2 regions of the Paenibacillus sp. FW101-FHT12H11 genome follow, and region 1 is predicted to be linked to the other one. Evidence: predicted binding sites of a transcription regulator. Region 1 holds the regulator's gene; the other holds the start of a gene.

What was found. The regulator LexA, encoded in region 1, represses DNA repair genes until DNA is damaged. The targets are predictions, from matches to a motif close to CGAACATATGTTCG.
Positions count from the first base shown of each region.
Region 2: AC3WTJ_RS22600 (YhjD family protein) is a predicted target of LexA. The motif match lies at 9,070-9,083, and genes of this name have one in related genera.

Region 1 covers NZ_JBYTCO010000002.1:469,731-480,637, reverse strand. Annotated here, with positions in the region: gene AC3WTJ_RS07865 (imelysin family protein) at 1-475, shown strand, start outside; gene efeB (iron uptake transporter deferrochelatase/peroxidase subunit) at 499-1,770, shown strand; gene hflX (GTPase HflX) at 1,954-3,279, shown strand; gene AC3WTJ_RS07850 (methionine gamma-lyase family protein) at 3,315-4,535, shown strand; gene AC3WTJ_RS07845 (MerR family transcriptional regulator) at 4,632-5,042, shown strand; gene glnA (type I glutamate--ammonia ligase) at 5,081-6,421, shown strand; gene AC3WTJ_RS07835 (aminopeptidase) at 6,519-7,757, shown strand; gene lexA (transcriptional repressor LexA) at 8,086-8,703, opposite strand; gene AC3WTJ_RS07825 (LysM peptidoglycan-binding domain-containing protein) at 8,851-9,243, shown strand; gene AC3WTJ_RS07820 (DUF896 domain-containing protein) at 9,384-9,566, shown strand; gene AC3WTJ_RS07815 (HAD family hydrolase) at 9,610-10,401, shown strand; gene AC3WTJ_RS07810 (1,2-dihydroxy-3-keto-5-methylthiopentene dioxygenase) at 10,477-10,907, opposite strand, start outside.
Region 2 covers NZ_JBYTCO010000007.1:58,639-69,545, reverse strand. Annotated here, with positions in the region: gene AC3WTJ_RS22655 (beta-ketoacyl-ACP synthase III) at 1-312, opposite strand, end outside; gene plsX (phosphate acyltransferase PlsX) at 309-1,313, opposite strand; gene fapR (transcription factor FapR) at 1,297-1,911, opposite strand; gene rpmF (50S ribosomal protein L32) at 2,031-2,204, opposite strand; gene AC3WTJ_RS22635 (YceD family protein) at 2,243-2,752, opposite strand; gene AC3WTJ_RS22630 (SepM family pheromone-processing serine protease) at 2,843-3,967, opposite strand; gene AC3WTJ_RS22625 (nucleoside recognition domain-containing protein) at 4,094-5,374, shown strand; gene coaD (pantetheine-phosphate adenylyltransferase) at 5,387-5,890, opposite strand; gene rsmD (16S rRNA (guanine(966)-N(2))-methyltransferase RsmD) at 5,913-6,476, opposite strand; gene AC3WTJ_RS22610 (YolD-like family protein) at 6,999-7,379, opposite strand; gene AC3WTJ_RS22605 (DNA polymerase IV) at 7,376-8,647, opposite strand; gene AC3WTJ_RS22600 (YhjD family protein) at 8,653-9,021, opposite strand; gene AC3WTJ_RS22595 (hypothetical protein) at 9,471-9,713, shown strand; gene AC3WTJ_RS22590 (hypothetical protein) at 9,957-10,676, shown strand.

The DNA.
Region 1 (10,907 bases):
AATTGAGCACTTGCTTTTTGTGAAAAAGAGTGTAAAAGATGCTGAACCATTCTCTGCCCGCTTACTGGAAGACGGCAAGAAAATGCAGCAGGCAATCGCAGCTACAACAATCGAACCTTCAGACTTTATCGCTGGTGTCGGGGAACTGATGGAGGAAGCGCAGTCCAGTAAAATTACAGGTGAAGAAGAACGCTGGAGCGGGGCTACTGTGCCTGTTATCCGGGCGAATGTTGAAGGCGCCCAAGCGATTTATGATCTAGTCAAAGGTGAACTGAAGAAGAAAGATGCTGCCTTAGATGAGAAAATTTCAAAAAGCTTGGCAGCTGTCATAGATACGATGAACACATTATCGCCAGTTGGACCAACGTGGAACGATTTTGGAAAACTTGATCAAGCCAAACAAGTGGATTTGAAAAATAAATTGGAAGCTTTGGCAGAGCCTCTGGTGAAAATGCCGGGAACGTTAAGTAAATAAACGAGCGGAGAGGAGAAGCGGCAATGGCGGATAAAATGAATCGCAGAGCTTTTTTGGGGATGACTGCGGCAGGAGCAGCGGGAATCGTGCTCGGTGATTTGCTGGGGAAAGCGCAAGGAGCGGTTCCAAATGCGGCAGAGGCGAATGTTAACAAAGCCAATGTTGAGAGTGAAACGATCTCTTTCTACGGCACTCATCAAACGGGTGTCGTGACGCCTGCTCAGAACTTTGCCAATGTGGCGGCTTTCGATGTTACGACTGAGAATGTGCAGGAGCTTAAAGAGCTCCTGCAGCATTGGACGGAAATGGCAGCTACGCTTATGGCAGGTAAACCGCTGGCAGCCGAGCCTCAAGAAGCCAAATTTCCTCCAACGGATACAGGGGAGCAGCTAGGATTAGATACAGGGAAATTGACGATTACTTTCGCAGTAGGTGCCTCTCTTTTCGAAAAGGAAGGGGTTGATCGATTCGGACTTCGTTTACGTAAACCTTCCGGTTTAACGGAGATGCCGATCTTTCATAAAGACTCCTTGCAGGATCAATTAACCCATGGCGATATCTTGATTCAGGCTTGTTCGGACGATCCCATGGTTTGTTTTCATGCTATTCGGAATTTAGCCAAGGCTGCACGTGGGGTTGCCCATTTGCGCTGGCAGCAAACCGGACAGTTAGGCGTCAAATCGCAAGGAACCAAGCGCAATCTGTTCGGTTTCAAGGACGGCACGAATAATCCGGCTTTGAATGATGATACATTCATGAAAAATAACGTTTGGGCAGACAGCGGTGATGGTGCCTCCTGGTTTGCCGGTGGCACCTACATGGTCGTGCGCCGCATTCAAATGCGAATTGAAACATGGGATCAACAAACGTACGTTGCTCAAGAGGACATTATAGGTCGTCAGAAAGTTTCAGGGGCACCGCTGGATGGCCAAAAGGAAATGGATCAGCCTAATTTCCAAGGAGATGCCGACGGCAAATTTACACCACTGGATTCCCACATTCGCCTTTCGAATCCGCGCACAGGCGAGAATTCCGAACGTGAACGTATTTTGCGAAGAGGCTATAATTTCATGGAGAACCTGGACAGCGTTGGACGGTTAAGCGCCGGTTTGTTGTTCGTATGTTTCAATCGGAACATTCAGACACAGTTTGAATCGATTCAGAAAAGGTTGACGAATCCGAAGCTTCCCGATCAAATGTTAGCTTATACGGATACGACAGGCGGCGGTTATTTCGCTGTGCTTCCTGGTGTTCCTTCGAAAGGTTCCTACTTAGGCCAAAGTTTATTTGCGTAACATTTGTGGAAAGATACCGGAAGGCCACGTGCCTTTCGGTTTTTTTGATTATCATGGCTATAATTGAATTTTCCTTCACAGTAAATTGACTTTCCCAAGCATTTCCTACACAATAATGAAGGAATCTGCCGATTTTAGTGGATTTCAATCGTGATAGTGCAAGGTAAAGGAGAACAATTACTTATGAAAACAACTTCACATATGGTTGAAAAAGAAATCGATGACCGTGCTGTGCTTGTAAGTCTGGTCACACAAAAGCAGAAGCGCAATGAAGCGATTGCCGAGTATTCGCTGCAGGAGCTCGTGAAACTGGCTGAAACCGCCGGTGTGCAGGTTCTGGAAACCATGACGCAGAACAAAGAGACGAAGGATAGCAAATGGTTCATCGGTAAAGGGAAAGTGGATGAACTCAAGGCAATGCTGGAAGAGTTGGGAGGCAACACGGCGATATTTGATCAAGAGTTATCGGGTGCTCAAGTCCGTAATTTGGAAGCGGCTCTCGACGTCAAAATCATTGATCGCACACAGCTTATTCTTGATATATTCGCGCAGCGTGCGAAGACGCGTGAAGGCATTATCCAGGTTGAGCTGGCACAGCTCAGCTATTTGCTTCCTAGGCTCTCCGGCCAAGGGAAGAACCTTTCCAGGCTGGGTGGCGGTATCGGTACGAGAGGGCCCGGAGAGTCCAAGCTGGAGACAGATCGCCGGCATATCCGGGGGCGTATAGACGAGTTGAAGGCGCAGCTTGAAGAGGTCGTCCGACATCGTACGCTGCATCGGGAGCGCAGGAAGAAGACCGGTGTGTTTCAGGTTGCCCTGGTCGGCTATACGAATGCCGGCAAATCAACCTTATTGAAACAATTGACGCAAGCAGACGTCTATATTGAGAATCAGCTTTTTGCTACATTAGACCCGACATCGCGAACGATGGAATTGCCAAGCGGCAAAGAGATCGTTCTTACAGATACCGTAGGATTTATTCAAAACCTGCCGCATGATCTTGTAGCTTCATTTCGTGCTACTTTGGAAGAGGCTAATGAAGCGGATCTCATTCTTCATGTTGTCGATAGCTCCACAGATATGCGCAATGAACAGATGCGCGTCGTAGGCGAGGTGCTTCAGGAGCTTGGCGCTCATCAGAAGGAACAGCTTACGATTTTCAACAAAATCGATGCTTGTTCTCAGGAAGAGCGTGAAATGCTGACGACTGAAGGAGAGTTTCTGAAGATCAGCGCTTTCAATCAAGAGGATTTGGAACGTCTGCGGATTGCTATTCAAGAGAAGCTGATGGGGGAGAGCAAAGAGTTTCGTATTCCTGCCAATAAAGGAGACGTTATCTCTTTGATGTACCGAATCGGCGATGTCCTTGAGACGGATGTGGACGGCGAGGATATGGTATTCAAAGTCCGTGTAAATAAAGACGATTATGTAAAAGTAGCTTATCAGTTGGTTGCATATGACCAGCAAGCGAAGCAAGGGCAGCAAGAGGACAGCGAGGGAGAGATTTAATAATCATGCAATTTGGGGATAAAGTCATGTCGTTGATGGAAAGTGCTGAACGCCAAGTCGAAAGCGCATTTCGTCACATTGAAAAAACAATCGATCTGAATCAATGGAAAGTGATCAGCGCTTTTCAGAAACATAAAGTAAGTGATTACCATTTCGCCTCATCTACCGGCTATGGGTACAATGATCGCGGCAGAGAGGTGCTCGACCTTGTGTATGCGGATAGCTTCGGGGCAGAGGCAGCGCTGGTTCGACCGCATTTCGTGTCAGGAACGCACACGATTGGGACTGCATTGTTCGGTGTGCTTCGGCCAGGCGAACATCTACTTTACATCACAGGGAAGCCCTATGACACCTTGCATAAGGTGATTGGCAAGCCTGGCGACGGCACTGGCTCGCTGCAGGACTTCGGGATAGGCTATGACGAGGTAGCCTTGCTGGAGGACGGATCGCCCGACTGGGCGGCTATCGCAGCTGCTATTCAGCCGAACACGAAGGTGATCGGCATCCAACGCTCGCGCGGCTACTCGTGGCGGGCGTCGTTCACAATCGAACAAATCGGAGAGATGGTCCGGTTCGTCAAAGAAATAAACCCTAATCTTATCGTTTTCGTCGATAATTGCTATGGGGAGTTCACCGAGCTGCAGGAGCCGACACAGGTTGGCGTCGATCTGATGGCTGGCTCACTGATCAAAAACCCCGGAGGCGGCATAGCCCCATCCGGCGGCTACATAGCCGGGCGGCAGGATCTCGTGGACCTCGCCGCCTATCGATTGACCGCCCCTGGCATTGGGGGCGAGGTTGGTGCCATGCTCGGCGCTACGCGAGCCATGTTTCAAGGGCTATTCCTTGCCCCGCATCTTGTCGGGCAAGCGGTTAAGGGCTCGGTGTTCGCAAGTGCCGTATTCGAACAGCTGGGCTTCGAGAGCCATCCGCGTTGGGACGCGCAGCGGACGGATTTAATCCAAGCGATCCGCTTCACGTCGGCGGATCATTTGATCACGTTCGTGCAGGGCATCCAGAAAGCGGCTGCCGTGGATTCGCACGTGGTGCCTGAGCCGTGGGATATGCCCGGCTATGAGCATCCCGTCATTATGGCGGCCGGGACCTTCATCCAGGGCGGCAGCCTGGAGTTGTCCGCCGATGCTCCGATTCGCGAGCCGTTCATCGCGTACATGCAGGGAGGACTTACCTATTCACATTGTAAGTTAGGGGTGCTAACGGCAATCCAACATATGGTAGACAAGGGATTGCTTTGAAAAATAAGACTGTGAACAAACCTTACACTCCTTGACACGTTTTTGTTACTTAGGTACAATATAGGAGAGTTACTTAACTTTGCAGGAGTGATTAGCATGAGTGATGAAATACGTAGAAATATGGCGTTATTCCCAATCGGGATCGTCATGAAGCTGACGGATCTAACCGCAAGACAAATTCGATATTACGAGCAGCATGAGCTTATTATTCCAGCCAGAACTGGCGGCAATCAACGACTCTACTCCTTTAATGATGTTGAACGACTACTTGAAATTAAAGATTTGATTGAAAAAGGCGTGAACATCGCAGGGATCAAGCAGGTGCTCATCCCCGTCGATAAAGATTCGGAAGATGCTACGATTTTGAACGAGCATACGGAAGTTAAGCGTAAGGAACTAACCGACTCCCAACTGCACAAAATGCTTAAACAGCAGTTGATAGGCGGGGGCAAGCGTCCGGATCAGGTTTCCCTCATCCAAGGACAGCTTTCCCGGTTTTATAAATAACACTCCGTAAGCGCTTGTAAAATGAGAGGAGAATGAACGTGACTTACAACAACAACTATACGAAAGAAGATATTTTGCGCATTGCTAAAGAACAGAACGTTCGGTTCATTCGCTTGCAATTTACGGACTTGATGGGAAGCATCAAGAACGTTGAGATTCCTTTCAGCCAACTTGAAAAAGCGTTAGACAACAAAATGATGTTTGACGGTTCTTCCATCGAAGGTTATGTGCGGATTGAAGAATCAGATATGTACCTGTATCCGGATTTGGATACTTGGGTAATCTTCCCTTGGGTAACGGAAAGCAAAGTGGCTCGCTTGATCTGCGATATCTACTTGCCGGATGGGCGTCCATTCCCTGGCGATCCTCGTGCTATTTTGAAAACAGCGCTGAAGCAAGCGGAAGAAATGGGCTACACAGCGATGAATGTTGGTCCAGAACCAGAGTTTTTCTTGTTCAAAACCGATGAAAAAGGCAATCCGACGACTGAACTGAATGATCAAGGCGGATACTTTGATTTGGCTCCGATGGATCTTGGTGAAAACTGCCGTCGCGATATCGTGCTAACGCTGGAAGAAATGGGCTTTGAGATTGAAGCATCTCACCATGAAGTAGCTCCTGGTCAGCACGAAATCGACTTTAAATATGCGGATGCAATTAAAGCGGCTGATCAAATTCAAACGTTTAAACTCGTTGTTAAAACGGTTGCTAGACAGCATGGTCTGCATGCTTCCTTTATGCCTAAGCCATTGTTCGGCATGAACGGTTCAGGCATGCACTGTCACCAATCGTTATTCAAAGGTGAAACCAACGCATTTTACGATGAGTCCGACAAGTTAGGTTTAAGTAATGTTGCAAGACATTATATGGCAGGTGTGCTTCGCCATGCCCGTTCCTTTGCAGCGATTACGAATCCGACTGTTAATTCCTATAAACGTCTCGTACCTGGCTACGAAGCACCTTGTTACGTCGCATGGTCTGCGAGCAACCGCAGTCCGATGATTCGTATCCCGGCTTCCCGCGGCTTAAGCACGCGCGTTGAAGTTCGTAATCCGGATCCAGCGGCGAACCCATATTTGGCGCTTGCTGTTATGCTTGCAGCTGGTCTGGACGGCATCAAAAACAAAATGCAGCTGCCTCCTCCAACGGATCGCAACATTTATGTGATGACGGAAGAAGAGAGAGAAAGCCAAGGCATCCCAAGCTTGCCACTCAACTTGAAACAAGCTTTGGACGAGCTGCTGCGTGATGATGTGATCTGTGATACACTAGGCGAGCATGCTTTAGCACATTTCTATGAGCTCAAAGAAATCGAATGGGATATGTACCGCACACAGGTTCACCAATGGGAAAGAGATCAATATCTGTCCCTATACTAAGACCATCAGCAACGTTTGAAAATTAGATAAGATAGCCCGTCATGATTCAGGCACGTCCTGAACTGATGGGCTTTTTCATGCGAAGGAGCAGGAACTCATGGATAATTTTTTAGTCAACTTAGAGAAATATGCAGAACTAGTGGTAAAAATTGGCGTTAATTTGACCAAAGGTCAAGATCTAATGATTGAGTCGCCAATGGAATGCTTGGACTTGACGCGGCTAATTGTTAAGAAAGCTTATGAGGCTGGTGCGAACTATGTGCAGGTGAATTGGCAAGATGATTTCCTGACGCGTGCGCGCTTAGAGACGGCTCATGATGATGCACTCGACTACTACCCGGTGTGGTACACGGATATGTTGGAGCGTTTTGTTGAGAATGGCGGCGCACTTCTGAATATTAAGGTGCCAGATCCAGATTTGTACGCCGGCATTGACCCTGGTGTGATTTCCAGAGCTTCAAAGGCGATGGCGACAGCACGTTCTAAGTATCAAAAATATGTAAGAACGAGCACGTTCAGCTGGTGCTTGATTAAAGCTCCTACTACTGCTTGGGCTTCCAAAGTGTATGCGGATCTTCCTGAAGAAGAGCGGATGGATGCGATGTGGGATGCAATTTTCCGTTTCAATCGCGTATATGAAAATGATCCGGTTAGCGCATGGCGAGCACATATTGAGCAGTTGAAGCGCGTTCGCAAGGTGCTGAACGATAAGCAATATGCAGCGCTGCAATATCGGGCTGCAGGGACTGATTTGCGCGTAGAGCTGCCAGTTGGCCACATTTGGCTTGGCGGGGATAAAGCGAACGCAAGAGGGATTCGCTTTGTTGCGAATATGCCGACGGAAGAAGTATTTACGATGCCCAAACGGACTGGCGTTAACGGGACGGTAACAAGTACCATGCCGCTGAATGTGAATGGCGCATTGGTTGATAAGTTTTCGTTCAGGTTCGAAGACGGGAAGGTCGTAGATTATAAGGCAGAGGTCGGCCATGAGCATTTGACTAGATTATTGGAAATGGACGAAGGCGCTCGTTATTTAGGCGAAGTCGCGCTTGTTCCCTATGATTCGCCGATATCCAATCTAAAACGGATTTTTTACAATACAGGGATTGATGAAAATGCCTCCTGCCATCTTGCTTTGGGCAGCTGCTATCCAATCAATATGAAGGATGGGGCTTCTTTATCCAACGAGGAGCTGAAAGTAAGAGGCGGAAACACTAGCTTGATCCACGTGGATTTCATGATCGGGACGTCTGATCTTGAGATTGACGGTGTGCTTCAGGATGGCAGTCTGGAGCCAATTTTCCGTCAGGGGAATTGGGCGCTTGCATTTTAAGCCTTTGAATTAGTAATAAAACCGAGGGATGGTTTGTCCTTCGGTTTTTTTGATTTTATAGGGGAACTATAGTCCCTTATATGTTTGAAAAAGCACCTCATCCACTAGTGGGGGGGAACAGCAGTTCATTCGCTAATCTGTTGATTTCACTTGTAAAACGATTGTTGGACGTCAAATAAAGTTCTGTAGTTCCTTTTCGAGATTACAATGGCTATTTCTCTCCAAATAGAGTACTTAAGTTCCCTTATCCTTTTCGTGGACCCTTAGCTGGATTCGCGCGCACCTAAAAGGACCGTCAGGATGATTCACCTGACGGTCCTTTTTAGTCTTACATATCGCGGAATAATCCGATGACACGGCCTAGAATCGTAACATTCTTGAGCAGAATCGGCTTCAAAGCAGAGTTTTCCGGTTGAAGGCGGATATGATCCTTCTCTTTGTAAAAACGTTTGACTGTCGCTTCGTCGTCTTCCGTCATCGCGACTACGATGTCACCGTTGTTCGCTGTTTGCTGCTGCTTGACGATAACATAATCGCCGTTATGTATACCGGCTTCGATCATACTGTCTCCCAGGACGCTAAGCATAAACACATTGTTGTCTCCGACCATGCTGACTGGAAGAGGGAAGTAGTCTTCGATGTTCTCTGTCGCCGTAATCGGTACCCCGGCGGTAACTTTACCTACGAGCGGTACGCGTGCAACGGAAACAGCGAAATGAGTCTCGGCGCCGTCTAAGCCAAGAATCTCGATAGCGCGAGGTTTGGTTGGATCGCGACGAATCAAACCTTTCTTCTCAAGACGCTCCAAATGCCCGTGTACGGTTGAACTGGAGGCTAGTCCGACAGCCTCGCCGATTTCGCGTACGGAAGGCGGGTAACCCTTATCTTTCACTTCGTTCTTAATGTATTCTAAAATAGCTTGTTGACGCTGCGAAATCTTACTCAATAGTTATCACTCCAATACTGGGAATCATTACCCAAAGTATAACATAGAACCCGAGTTCGTACAAACATAAGTTCGAATAAATCGTTGACTCAAACATGTGTTCGTGTTATTCTAAAAACAGAACAAATGTTTGGGGGATGATTATTCATGTATATGGCCTACTCACACACTACCAATTCACGCACACCTCATAGATCAACTGCCGCGTCCAAAGGGATTGCAACCAAATCACGTAATACGAAAACAATCATTCGATTTCTTTTTATTGCATTAATTCTGGGGACTGTCTTCTCATTCGGTGCCATGGTACAAGCTTATGCGGCGGCGTCTTCACCGACGGGCAGTATATCTAATCACGCTGAAACTAAGAAAGTTGTTCAGGAGCAAGTTGTCATTCAAGAGGGGGACACGCTCTGGGGTATTGCGACTGCTCATAAGAAAGATGGAGAGAACATTCGTTCCTATATAGATGAGATTAAGACAAAAAATCATTTAACTACGAGCTCCTTGAAAGAAGGACAGGTTTTATTGCTCCCTTAATCATTACTATCCTATGGAATGGAAATAGACGAATAGAGGCTAGGAATTATTCCTATGCCTCTTTTAGTTGTTTTCTTGACATTCCACTAGAGGGATGGCAAAGTAATAGTCATATTGAATTTTTGAACTGGAGGATCACTATGAGTGACAGTATGGAAAAAAACATCGAGCGCATTAATGAGCTTGCTCGTAAAGCGAAAACCGTTGGCTTATCGGATGCGGAAATCGATGAACGAAATGAACTGAGAAAAAAATATATTGAGGCTTTCCGAGGCAATCTTAAAGTTCAACTTGATTCCATCAAGTTCACGGACGAAGAGTAGTTGCTTTTTCACATAGAAACAACATTCAAAGGGGAAATGAATGATGACGTTGAAGGCTGTACTTTTTGATTTAGATGATACGCTCTTGTGGGATGACCGCAGTGTACAAGAAGCTTTTGAAGCAACTTGCTCGGAGGCGGCGAAACACGCGGCAGTGAATCCGGAAGAATTGGAAGCTGCTGTTCGTAAAGAAGCCCGTGCTTTATACGAATCCTATGAACCTTTTCCATTCACCAAGATGATTGGCATTAATCCGTTTGAAGGGCTTTGGGCTAATTTTACACAAGGTGAAAATGAAAATTTCCGCAAGCTGCAAGCATTAGCACCAGGTTATCGCACGGAAGCGTGGACTCGCGGGCTTCGCGCGTTAGGAGTAGAAGATGCAGAGCTGGGGTACAAGCTCGGCGAGCTTTTTCCTGCTGAACGCCGCAAGCGCCCGTACGTTTATGAAGAAACGTTCCGTGTACTTGACGCATTGAAGGGTAACTACAAGCTGCTGCTCCTAACAAACGGATCGCCTGATCTTCAAAAAGAAAAATTAGCTGACGTGCCAGCGATTACGTCCTATTTCGATCATATTGTCATTTCCGGGGAATTTGGAGTGGGTAAACCCGATGTTTCTATATTCCACCATGCGCTGGAACTTCTGGGGATTCATGCAGAAGAAGGGATCATGATCGGTGATAAGCTGACGACGGATATCCTTGGTTCCGGACGTGTAGGCATGCGCAATATTTGGATCAACCATCATGGACTACAAAGTGGAGATGAGATTGTTCCTGCGAATGAGGTATCGCGCTTAGAAGAAGTTTTACCGATTATCGCTAATGCTTAATAGAGCATAACAAAAAGCCCAACGGCGTTTTGGACAGTGAGTCCTGCGCTGTTGGGCTTTCTTCTAAATAAGGTATTAGGCTTTGATAAAAGCAGGATCTTCCACGTTATAAGCGACCCATCCATCTTTCTCGATGAAAAGACGTACGGCAACGATTTGACGATTATCCATAAGTGTAAAGAAGTGGTTGGTGTTCTCAGGAACCGAGATGACATCCCCTGGCTCAAGTTCAACATCGTAATAGCCGATTTCTTCGGATTTAATGATGAAGATCCCTTTACCTGAAACGATAGCGCGAATCTCATCTTCTGTGTGTGTGTGAACTTGCTCAAATTTCTTAAGCAGTTCTTCGATATTCGGTGTTGCATCGGAAAGGGAGATAACATCCCAGATTTCGTAACCGCGTCTTGCCGCTAAATCACGGATTTCCGGCTCATACGTGCTGATGATTTGAGCTTTCTCTTCATCATTCAGTACGAATTTCTCGCGCAGCGCTTCAGGAAGCT
Region 2 (10,907 bases), on a different contig from region 1:
TTTGGCTCCCAGCTTCTCTTGCAGGATGCAAGCCGTTGATGGGAATGCCATATCCGGCGTAATAGTGGAAACGACAATCAGATCAAGCTGGTCTGCCGTAATGCCTGCATTGGCCAGTGCGATCAATGACGCTTCGTAGCATAGATCGGACGTTGCTTGTCCTTCAGCGGCGATCCTTCTTTCACGGATGCCTGTTCTTGTGACGATCCACTCATCGTTCGTCTCAACCATCGTTTCCAATTCTTGATTCGTTAATATGCGTTCAGGTACATATTTCCCTGTACCAAGCACCCCAACTGGTATTAGGTTCATGTTGTAATATCTCTCTTCCCATGGCTTATTTCGGCAGATATCGTGCCAACCAAATCATTTTGCAAAGCTATTCTAGCTTGGCGAACCGCATTTTTAATGGCATTTGCATCGGAGGAACCATGGCTCTTCAGGACCAATCCATCTATCCCCAAGAATGGTGCCGCTCCATGCTCGTTATAGTCCAACTTCTTGCGGAAATTGGTAAGACCCGGTTTCAAAACCGCTGCTGCCAGCTTGGTAAATAGCGATTTCGTAAATTCCTGTTTCAGTGCCGAAAAAATGGCGGATGCCGCACCCTCCAGCGATTTCAGCATAATATTCCCGGCAAACCCGTCGCATACGATAACATCGCATTTGGCGCGGAGAACCTGAGAAGATTCGACATTTCCTACAAAATGAATAGGTCCTTGTTCCATTAAAGGATATGCCGTTTTGGTTAATTCATTCCCTTTGGCAGCCTCTGTTCCTACGTTCAAAAGGCCTACGCGCGGCTTAGATATGCCATGCACTTTGGAACGGTAAATGCTGCCCATAATTGCATACTGGAGTAATTGCTCCGGCGTAGCATCCATATTCGCACCCAAATCGAGGGCCAGCACGCCATGGCCATCCATTGTCGGGATCATCGGCGCCAGAGCCGGACGCTCAATACCCGGAATTCTTCCAACCACGAGCAAGCCCGTCGTCATCAATGCGCCTGTATTTCCAGCGGAAATCATCGCTTCCGCTTCTTTCTCCCGTACTAGTTTACCCGCTACAACCATGGAGGCGTCTTTTTTGCGTCGCACTGCTTTCACAGGCTCATCTTCCGCTTCAATGACTTCCTCCGTGTGACGGATAGTTATATTTGCCGGTCTCTCTGTGAGATAGGCTTCAATTACAGCGCTGTTGCCGACCAAAATGATATGTACGTCCTTCCACTCTTTGGCCGCTGCTAAAGCACCCTCCACTACAATTTTCGGGGCATTATCGCCGCCCATGGCATCAATCGCGATCCGCATGCAGCTTGTCCTCCCTCTCTAGATGTTGCTCCTTCTTCGAATGAAAGATCACGAAATTACCTCGGAACACAGCCTCATCGCCAACGTAGGAAGACACTTCAACTCTTGCTTTCCCTTTGGAAACGGAACGCACATAGGCTTTGGCGATACATTTCTCTCCTAGCTTTACAGAACGTATAAACCGGATGTCTGCTGAGGCTGTCAAGGCGATTGGATCGTCGATAACGGCAACGGCCAGGGAGTTTGCTTGTGAGAATATATGATGTCCTCTTGCAATTTTGGTTCTTGAGAAAACATGATCTTCTTTAATTTCAAAAATCGAAATACCGCTTTGGTCCAGCTGCAAATCGATCACTTCACCAATGACTTCATCAATAGACAGTGAACGCACTTGATCGTACGTTTTGACAGCCATGTGTTTCATGCGTTCCCGCAGCTCAGGAATACCTAGTTCCAATCGGTCTAACCGGACGGTTTGGATGCTAACCTGAAACGTTCGCATCAGTTCCTCGTCAGTCATAAAAGGATTCGCTTCAATTGCTTGAAGCAATTGCTGCTGCCTTTGTCGTTTAGGAAGGCGTTCGATGGCTAGCACCACCTTATCTCGTGAGATCTCATCTTATTACCAGATACTAAACTGTAGTATATTAAATTTAGAACCAAAAAGAAAGCAAAAAAAATAGCACCTCACACTAGGATGAAGTACTATGCTTATTCTTATGCTTTTACGATCTCTCTACCTTTGTAAGTTCCGCAAGACTTGCACACGCGGTGTGCCAGCTTCAGTTCTCCACATTGTTCACATTTCACCATGCCTGGAACTTCCAATTTAAAGTGAGTACGGCGCTTGTCGCGACGAGTTTTGGACGTTCTCCTTTGAGGTACTGCCATATTCAAAACACCTCCTTCATCGAATTTCGGGCGTTGCCTTATTCTTTGTTAAAAAAGTCCGCGAGACCTGCAAGCCTAGGATCGATTTTCTCCTGCTTACAGCCGCAATCCTGGAGATTGCGATTTTCTCCACACACAGGACAGAGACCTTTGCACGCTTCGTCACAAAGTGGTATGTACGGTAAACCAACCACTACATTTTCTACAACGTACGGCTCTAAATCGACTTTATCTCCAACGACCAAATGAATGTCCTCGTCAAGTTCCGGGTCTTCTTCCTCTGGCTTTTGCATGAAGACTTCCTCAAAAGGAAGTTCGATTGTTTGATTCGTGTGCGTTAAGCATCGTGAACAGCTTAACTCCAAGTCTAGCGTTAACGTTCCGTTAACTTTGGCTACTCCATCTTCATGCGATGCAAGAAGATCGACACGCACAGGACCATGGCGAAGGATATCTTGACGCCCTTCAAAAGGAGCCGTCAAATTCATCTCTTCCGTCATATGGACCGGGTGCCCTTTCAGAGAAAGCTCTCTAAAACGAATCTGCATGTTATATCACCCCAAACAAACAAAGATTATTATATCCAGTTTGATTGCCTTTTGTCAATTATAAATCTATTTACTTTCATCCCAAAGAGCTTACTTCGGAGGCAGCGCCGCTAGATATTTCAGGGCGTCATCCATCGTGCCGATCTCGACAATTTTCATCTTCGTCTTAATTTGATTCGCTCTTTGGACAGCATCGGAGTAATTCGTAATTTTGGTTCCGTCTTTGTACGTCACATCTTTGGGGGCAAAGAAGAAATCCGCCTTTTCCCGATCCGCGGCAATAATCTTATGTTGAATGCCTCCAATCGGACCCACGGTGCCATCAGTTTCAATGGTCCCTGTCCCTGCAATGCGATAGCCCTTTGTGATATCCTCAGGAACCAGTTGATTAAAAATCTCTAATGAGAACATCAAACCAGCCGAGGGCCCTCCGATCTCTCCAGCCTTAATCGACACCTGTTGATCTTCTTGGTCTGCTTTAACTGATTGCATATCAGCCGGAACGACGCCAATACCCGCACGAGGTTCACCCGTTTCCCCTTGTTGCAGAGGAAGTGCTCCTAGTGCCAATGTTGCCTGTTGTTCTACCTTATTCCTAGCGTAGGTAACGGTGATGGATTCCCCGGCTTTCTTCCCTTTTAATGAATCAAGTAAATCTTGAGCCACTTTCACATCTTTCTCTCCAGCCTTCAGCAGCACATCACCAGGTTTGAGCACCTTCTCTCCCGACAAGCCTGGCAACGTCTGCAGCACCATAACACCCTCATGATTGATGTGAAAAGGAACCTTCGCATGTGTGTAAGCGGCTTGAATAGCGCTCGCTTGCGAGGTCAACATGACATATTCTTGCCGCTGTGTGTACTCTTGCTCGGACTCCCCTTTGCGCAAAACACTCGTTTTGGGCTGAATTTCTTCATAAGGGTGAACAAGACCAATTAGATAATTAATCATATTGGCATCGGCTACACGCACTGTCGTGAGCATCAACGTTCCCTTTTCCAAATCAGAGCCTCTGGGTATTGTCACCATCGGTTTAATTTCTTCCGCTGTTCCCGGCATGAAAATAAAGAATGGCAGCCGTACAAAAAACAACAAATAAATAATGACAATTCCGACAAGCGCCGAAACTAAATAACGCCTCGTCGACGATCTTCTCGGATATTCATAGGAATCATTAGACCACGTGTGAATTCGATTCTCTTCTTCGTTTTCCATGCAGGTTCCCCTTCCTGATGCCTATTACATGTAATGATTATCTTCCAATGGACAAGAATGAAAGCTTGGTCTAAACCTCTGTCTTTTTGCGTACAAATGAAGCATGTTAAAGGATGAGGTGAAACCATGCAGCCTTCAAAAGTAAGCTACACTCCCAAGCTCACGACGCTCGTACTGGGCTCTTTGACTGCCCTCGTAGTTGTGTCTATCATACTTTTCCCTGACAAAGCGTTTCAATCTTCGCTCGAGGGGCTTACGATTTGGTGGAAACTCGTCTTTCCTGCCCTGCTGCCTTTTCTCATTATGATCGAGCTGTTGATTGGTTTTGGCGTCATTCAAGGGACAGGAGTTCTGCTAGACCCACTCATGAGAGTGATATTCCGTTTGCCCGGAGTGGGCGGTTGGGCGTTAGCTTCTGGCCTCATTGTAGGATTTCCTAGCGGAGCCAAAATTACTGCCACCCTCAGCGAAAAAAAACTCATCTCGCGAGATGAGACCGAACGTCTAACCGCTTTATCCCACCTGTGCAGCCCTTTATTCTTAATCATGGTTGTGGGTATCGGCTTTCTGCACAGTGCGAAACTTGGTCTTATCCTTGCCATCGTTCATTATACGACTGCTATTGTCACCGGCTTCTTGATGCGATTACCTAAAATATCTAAAGTGCCTGAGCAGCTTTCGAATGATCAAATGATTTCTGCGCCTAAATCAGCAGGCTCTATCTGGAAGATGGCCTTGTCAACGATGCGGCAAGCCTATCTGCACGACGGCCGAGCATTCGGCAAACTCCTTGGCGATGCAGTGATTTCCTCTGTTCAAACGTTAATGCTCATCGGCGGATATATGATGATCTTTTCCGTATTGATTAATGTCATTACCATTACTCGTCTTACAGAAGTCCTTGAGCCCTTGATTTCTTTCTTCTTGCGCTTTTTGAATGTCCACACCGATACATCATTACAATGGATTATGGGTTTGATGGAGATTCATCTCGGAGCCTATTCCTGGAGCCAAGCCCAAGGTGTCTCCTTACTTCCACAAATGGCGCTCATCAGCGCTTTTCTTGGCTGGGGCGGGTTGTCCGCACATGCGCAAGTTGCTGGCTTTCACCAAAAAACAGAAGCACGCTACCGCTTTTTCTTCCAGTCCCGTATCTTGCACGCCGTGCTTGCCTTTGTTGGTACCATCTTACTTTGGAAACCTGTACAGTTCCTTCTCATAGATACAGAACCAAGTTTTCTTTGGTTGGATCAAACATCAAACACGAACACACAATTCGCAACTCAGCTGAACGGCGGCTCGATATGGGCTTTATGGGGAGTTAACCTCTTTCAGTTCCTTCTTTTGATCATCACAATGCTTATCATTTCTTCTTTTATAAGCACTTTTCGAAAAAAAGCCCAATAGTTCGCTGCTGCTTTAAGCTTTTGGGAATTTATTTTGCAGCGCTATTTCTACTTCGGGAGGTACTAAATCAACAACCGGGCCATGAAAACGCGCTATTTCTTTGACGATGCTGGAGCTCAGGTAGGAGTACTTGGGCTTCGAGGTCATAAAGAAAGTTTCCACATCCGAGTTGAGCTTGTGATTCGTTGACGCCATTTGAAGCTCATATTCAAAATCAGAAACAGCTCGAAGACCGCGCACAATCAATCGCACATTGCGATGCTTCATATAATTCACCATTAAGTCTCTGAACCCATCCACCTCTACATTCGGAAGATCCTTCGTCACTGTTCGGATGAGCTCCATTCTTTCTTCCAATGTGAAAGTAGGGTTCTTGGACGTGTTATTCAGCACTGCAACAATGAGCTTATCAAAAACCTTCGCTGCTCTATGTATAATATCAAGGTGGCCGTATGTCACCGGGTCAAAACTTCCCGGATATACAGCTACAGTAATGCCGTGTTCTTGTTTCATCATGCTGTCATCTCCTCTCAAAAGCCTATTCATCCCCTACAGATTGCTTGTAAATCGTAACAGCGGTATCTCCATAGTCCGCTCTTCTTTGTTGCTTGAATCCGCCTATGATGTCGTCTAGAACATCCTTCGCGTCATGCTCCACCACAATTGTGGTACTCGCCTCAACGATCGCTTGTGTCTCCATTGCGTTGATCAGATCCACAATCACTTTCATTTTATATGGCGGGTCTAGAAAAACCAATTGAAACTGCTGCTCCCTTTTCGCTAACGCCTTCAGTGCCCTAGCGGCATCTGTCCGGTAAATCTCGGCTTGATCCTTCAGCCCGGCCACTTGCAGATTATGCTGGATCGTATCGATACTCTTCTTCTCAATATCAATGAAGACCGCTTTATCCATCCCGCGGCTCAGAGCCTCAATGCCTAACCCGCCCGTGCCTGCGAACAAATCGAGAACCTGCCCGCCATCAAAATAAGGACCGATCATACTGAAGATCGCTTCTTTCACTTTATCCGTTGTTGGTCGCGTGCTGATACCGGGTACCGCCTTTAGCGACCTGCCTTTGGCACTGCCTGAAATCACTCTCATCTTGCGCTTTTCCCCTTCTGACTGGCTCATTCTTTTGCTATCGTACCACAAGCCCTATTCTGACACAAAAATTTTATGCCTGCCATGTATAAATTTCCTGTAAAACGGTCATCCTTGAACTATCGACATCAGAGAATGTCGTAGACAACCGCGGAGAAGACTTACGTTTCCCCATAAGCTCTTCGTCCGGTTTCTCCTCTCCCATGAGACGGCCCGTAAAAGGGCCGTCGTATTAATTTATAAAACAGTTTTCTAAAACCCTTATATAATAAGGGTTTCTTTATGTATAACAGGGGTTTAAAATTATATAGTACAGTTATATATTTTTCTTCTTGGGGACGGTTTGGGGACGAAAATTTCCTAAACAAAATGAAACAAGACAGCTTTACACTTAATAGATCATAATAGATAAGACAATTTGACTGTACTAAAAAGATCCTGTGTTTAAACAGGATCTTTAATTTGTTTCTTCATTATAATATCGCTGCCCTTGGAGCAATCTTTTATTTACTATTTAGTTGATTATGGATCTATCATTCCATCTTCTGTCCATTCATTGCTTAATTCTGCTTTAAGAACATCTCTGTAAGCAATCCATTCCCAATCCTCTACTCTGCTAACAGTCTCGACTATGTCTAGTCGAAATTCACCATGCCTACTGCGTGCCACGATGCCGGTAACTGATCGAGTTTTAAACTCTTCATATAAAGTTAGTACAACTGGTTTTTTATACATCTGCGATAAGCTCAGCACGGCTGATATGTTTTGAATTTCTTGCTCGTCTCGTATAGGTCGTGATATGCGTTGAGCCTCTTTTCGATTTCTAATCGCTGACTCTTTATGTTGAGGAAGCATCATACGGCTAGACTCCCAAAGTCCGTTAAGCTCTAATTTCTTACTCATTTATAATGACCTCCAATTTTACCAGCTCGATCCGCGGCTAGACCAGCTTTCATTAAACTCGAAGCACGAATAATTGCCGTATTGCCAAAACGATCTTTAATTCCATCTAAAACGCTATCAAGCTTCCTTAGCTTCGTTAAGTCTTCAAATAGATCAAGTTGTGTAACTTCCTCGTCATCAAGTGATCCTAGCGTAACGCCAACTTTACGCACCGGGTGCCCATTCCAATTACGATGAAAGATCTCTCGAACTGACTTGAAAACTTTCAGAGTATTGTTTGTAGCAAAGGGCATCTTGCGCTGTTGACTAAAGCCTGTAGGTGCATCGTATGGTGAGCACATGCAGAATACATGAACAGTCCCGCTCGTATACCCCTTCGCTCGCGCATCACGGCAAACTTCTTCCGTTAATTCCAAGAGAACAATATCTACCTCTTCTGCTGTCGTATAATCTCGTGGCAAGGTCATTCCGTGACCAATAGATTTTGGAGCTACATTAAATGTGCCAGGTGTGACTGGACTATCATCAAGACCATTAGCTGTACGCCACATGACCTCCGCTTGAATATCCGATTGTTTACCAAAGCGTGCACGAAATTTCTGCTTAAGTAAATGCAATGGTGTTTGAGCAACATGACCTATCGTTGTCATGCCAAGAGCTACGAAATGCCGAGTCATACGCGACCCAACTCCATACATCTTATCCACACTTAAAGGCCATAGGACACGTTCTACATCCTCTTTACCAAGCGTAAAAATACCACTCGGGTTTTTCTTTGCAAAATTGTCCGTTGCTTGCTTAGCAAGTATTTTAGTTGGACCGATACCAACACGAATACGTACATTCATTGACGCCGCGACCTTTTTTTGAATCATGCTTGCCAGTTCTTCTGAGGTACAGCGAAAATGATTGAGCGATCCCGTCACATCTAGAAACTGCTCATCAATAGAAAACACTTCAACTAAATCGGTATACTCTTTGTAAATGTCAGTAATTGCAAGTGATACATCGATATAACGCTGCATATGCGGACGCATTACAATAACATCTGGGCATAGCTGCAGCGCCTCTCCAAGTCGCTGAGCCGTACTAATTCCAAAGCTTTTGGCTATTGGACATGCCGCCAAAATAATTCCCGATCTTCTGGCAGGATCACCGGCCACAACAACAGGAAGATTATCTAATCCAGGATGTGTAGCCTTTTCGACGCTTGCGTAAAAAGATTGGCAATCCGAGAGGTAAATTGTGCGTTCGCTTTTTTCCCTCATTACCATTACAATGACCTCCGCATTCTCATTAAAGTTGTCATGAGTTCAGCTTTAATCAAACTTCTGAGCATTGTGAAATGATGGACGTAACCACGAACTTTATATTCAACGTTAATGCCTAAAGCAGTCATTGATGTATTCAATACCTTAATATCACGCTTTTTCATTTTACTCTTAATGCTTTGTATTTCTGGATAAATAGCGTTCTCGACTTCTTTTAGGTAAAACAGAATATGACCATAAATAATTTTGTCTTTGTGAACCCTGAGCTCTTCAGAATCCCTCGACAACATATCGAGTAATATAGGAAGCAGTGTAAACTCTTTAATTAATTGAACATCCTCGTCAGTCTCAACATTTGTCATGACACTCATTTAATCACCTCAAAATAGGAACATGCGTTTGTGTTTTATATTATATACCGAACACGTATTCGCAATGCAAGTGATTTTTGGCAGTAAAAAAATCCCCGCTAGCCATTGAGCCAGTGGGAACTACTCATCAAAATTTGGTTGTAATCATGTCGTCTTAAAGAAGCCCAAGTAAAATATTGCAATTCTCGGGTTTTCAATAATTAATAATCTCTAAACCGGCTTTTATATTTTTCTGCAACTTTGGGACACGTTATTTCCTGACTGTCTAGTCACTATGGTTTAATTATAATTCTAGCTAACTTTTACTATTATATAGTAGTTATTTTGGAATGTAATAACATTAAATTGAATATTAATCAATATTATGTTAATGTTTACCATATAAAGAACATAAAAAGAATTCTCCAACAATTATTTTTAGCAAAATTTTAGTCAAGGAGATGATTAAATTGAAAAAGGTAACGAAGAAAGCCTTGGTAATTGCTATCATTGGGATTGCAGTTTGGATATTAAGTATGATTATTGGTGTATCAATTCAGTTTTCAAATATGTCTAAACATGACTTTTACTCCAGTCCCAGTCCTGTACCCTTTTTGATTTTTTTATTAATCGGTGGACTAGGATTTTTAACTGCAGTAATTTCCGGAATCATTTGGCTGTTGTCCTACTTACAAGATCGAAAGGAAATGTAAAAACGATTTAGCACGCTTATAAAGGATATAGCCAACACAATAAGAGGTCAATAAACGCATTTTACATTTGTGAAGTGCGTTTACTGACCTTTTTTATTTTCAGGTTCAAATGATTAATTCGATATTAGTTACAATTATAAATTTGGGAAATATAATCAAATGTAAGAAAAATTGGTTGTAAATTGGAATAATTTGGGTTATAGTTTAATAGATTTATAAAACACTATGAAAAGAGGAGAACTAATGAAATTGAAAAAAACGATTATTTCTGCAATTATTGGAGCATCTCTAGTAACAGCCATTCCATTCTCAGCTATGGCAACAGAAAGTAATGTCGTTGATCAAGGAATAAAAACACAGCAAAACAACGGGAAATTTCTAATGAATGAAATAACAGTTAATATTCCAAATGCTGATAAAGTAAGAGTCGAACGGATTGTTGGACAAGATGAAATTACTTTGAAGGTATACGATACACAAACTGGAAAATTATTGGAGACCTATGGAGAGAAGTTAGAACAGACTCATCCTAAGAACTCATTAAATAAGGGAGAGTTTGGAACGCAAGCGGTTACTATTATAACAGTTAATAAAGACCAAGATTTTGGGAATCAGTCATTACCTATTATTGTTAGAGAAACTATGCAATTAGAAGTATATTCTAGTGGAAGTTTTAAACAAATTAATAGTGTTGCATCAAAATCTATTGGACTTATTAGTTCGAATGGATTTACTTTAGAAGATAAAAATATTTCATCTGCTTCCACAAATGATACGGGTACGTTCCCAACAATCTCTGTAATGTCATCAGGAACTGGCACATTAACTAAAAGAGAAACTAACTCAAATCAATGGGGTGTGCTTATTGGTATTGGCTTTGTAATACAATTCAATAATACCAACCAAACTGATTGGTATGCTAGAAAACCGATTTCTATGTCTTTTAATTACTCAGTTTACTAGTAGATTTAATATTATTATTTATAATAGATTGATAAAATACTAAAACATTTAATCTAAACCATTGCCAAAAACGGCAATGGTTTAATTAAATGCAGATTGTTCACCGACTTGGAATAAAAACGCCCTGCGTCAATGGATGGCTTAGAAACCCGAAAAAGCGGAGTATATTAAGGTGTACTACCGAACAACTTTTTGATATCCTTTGTTTGATCAAAAAATTATTCTTGATAA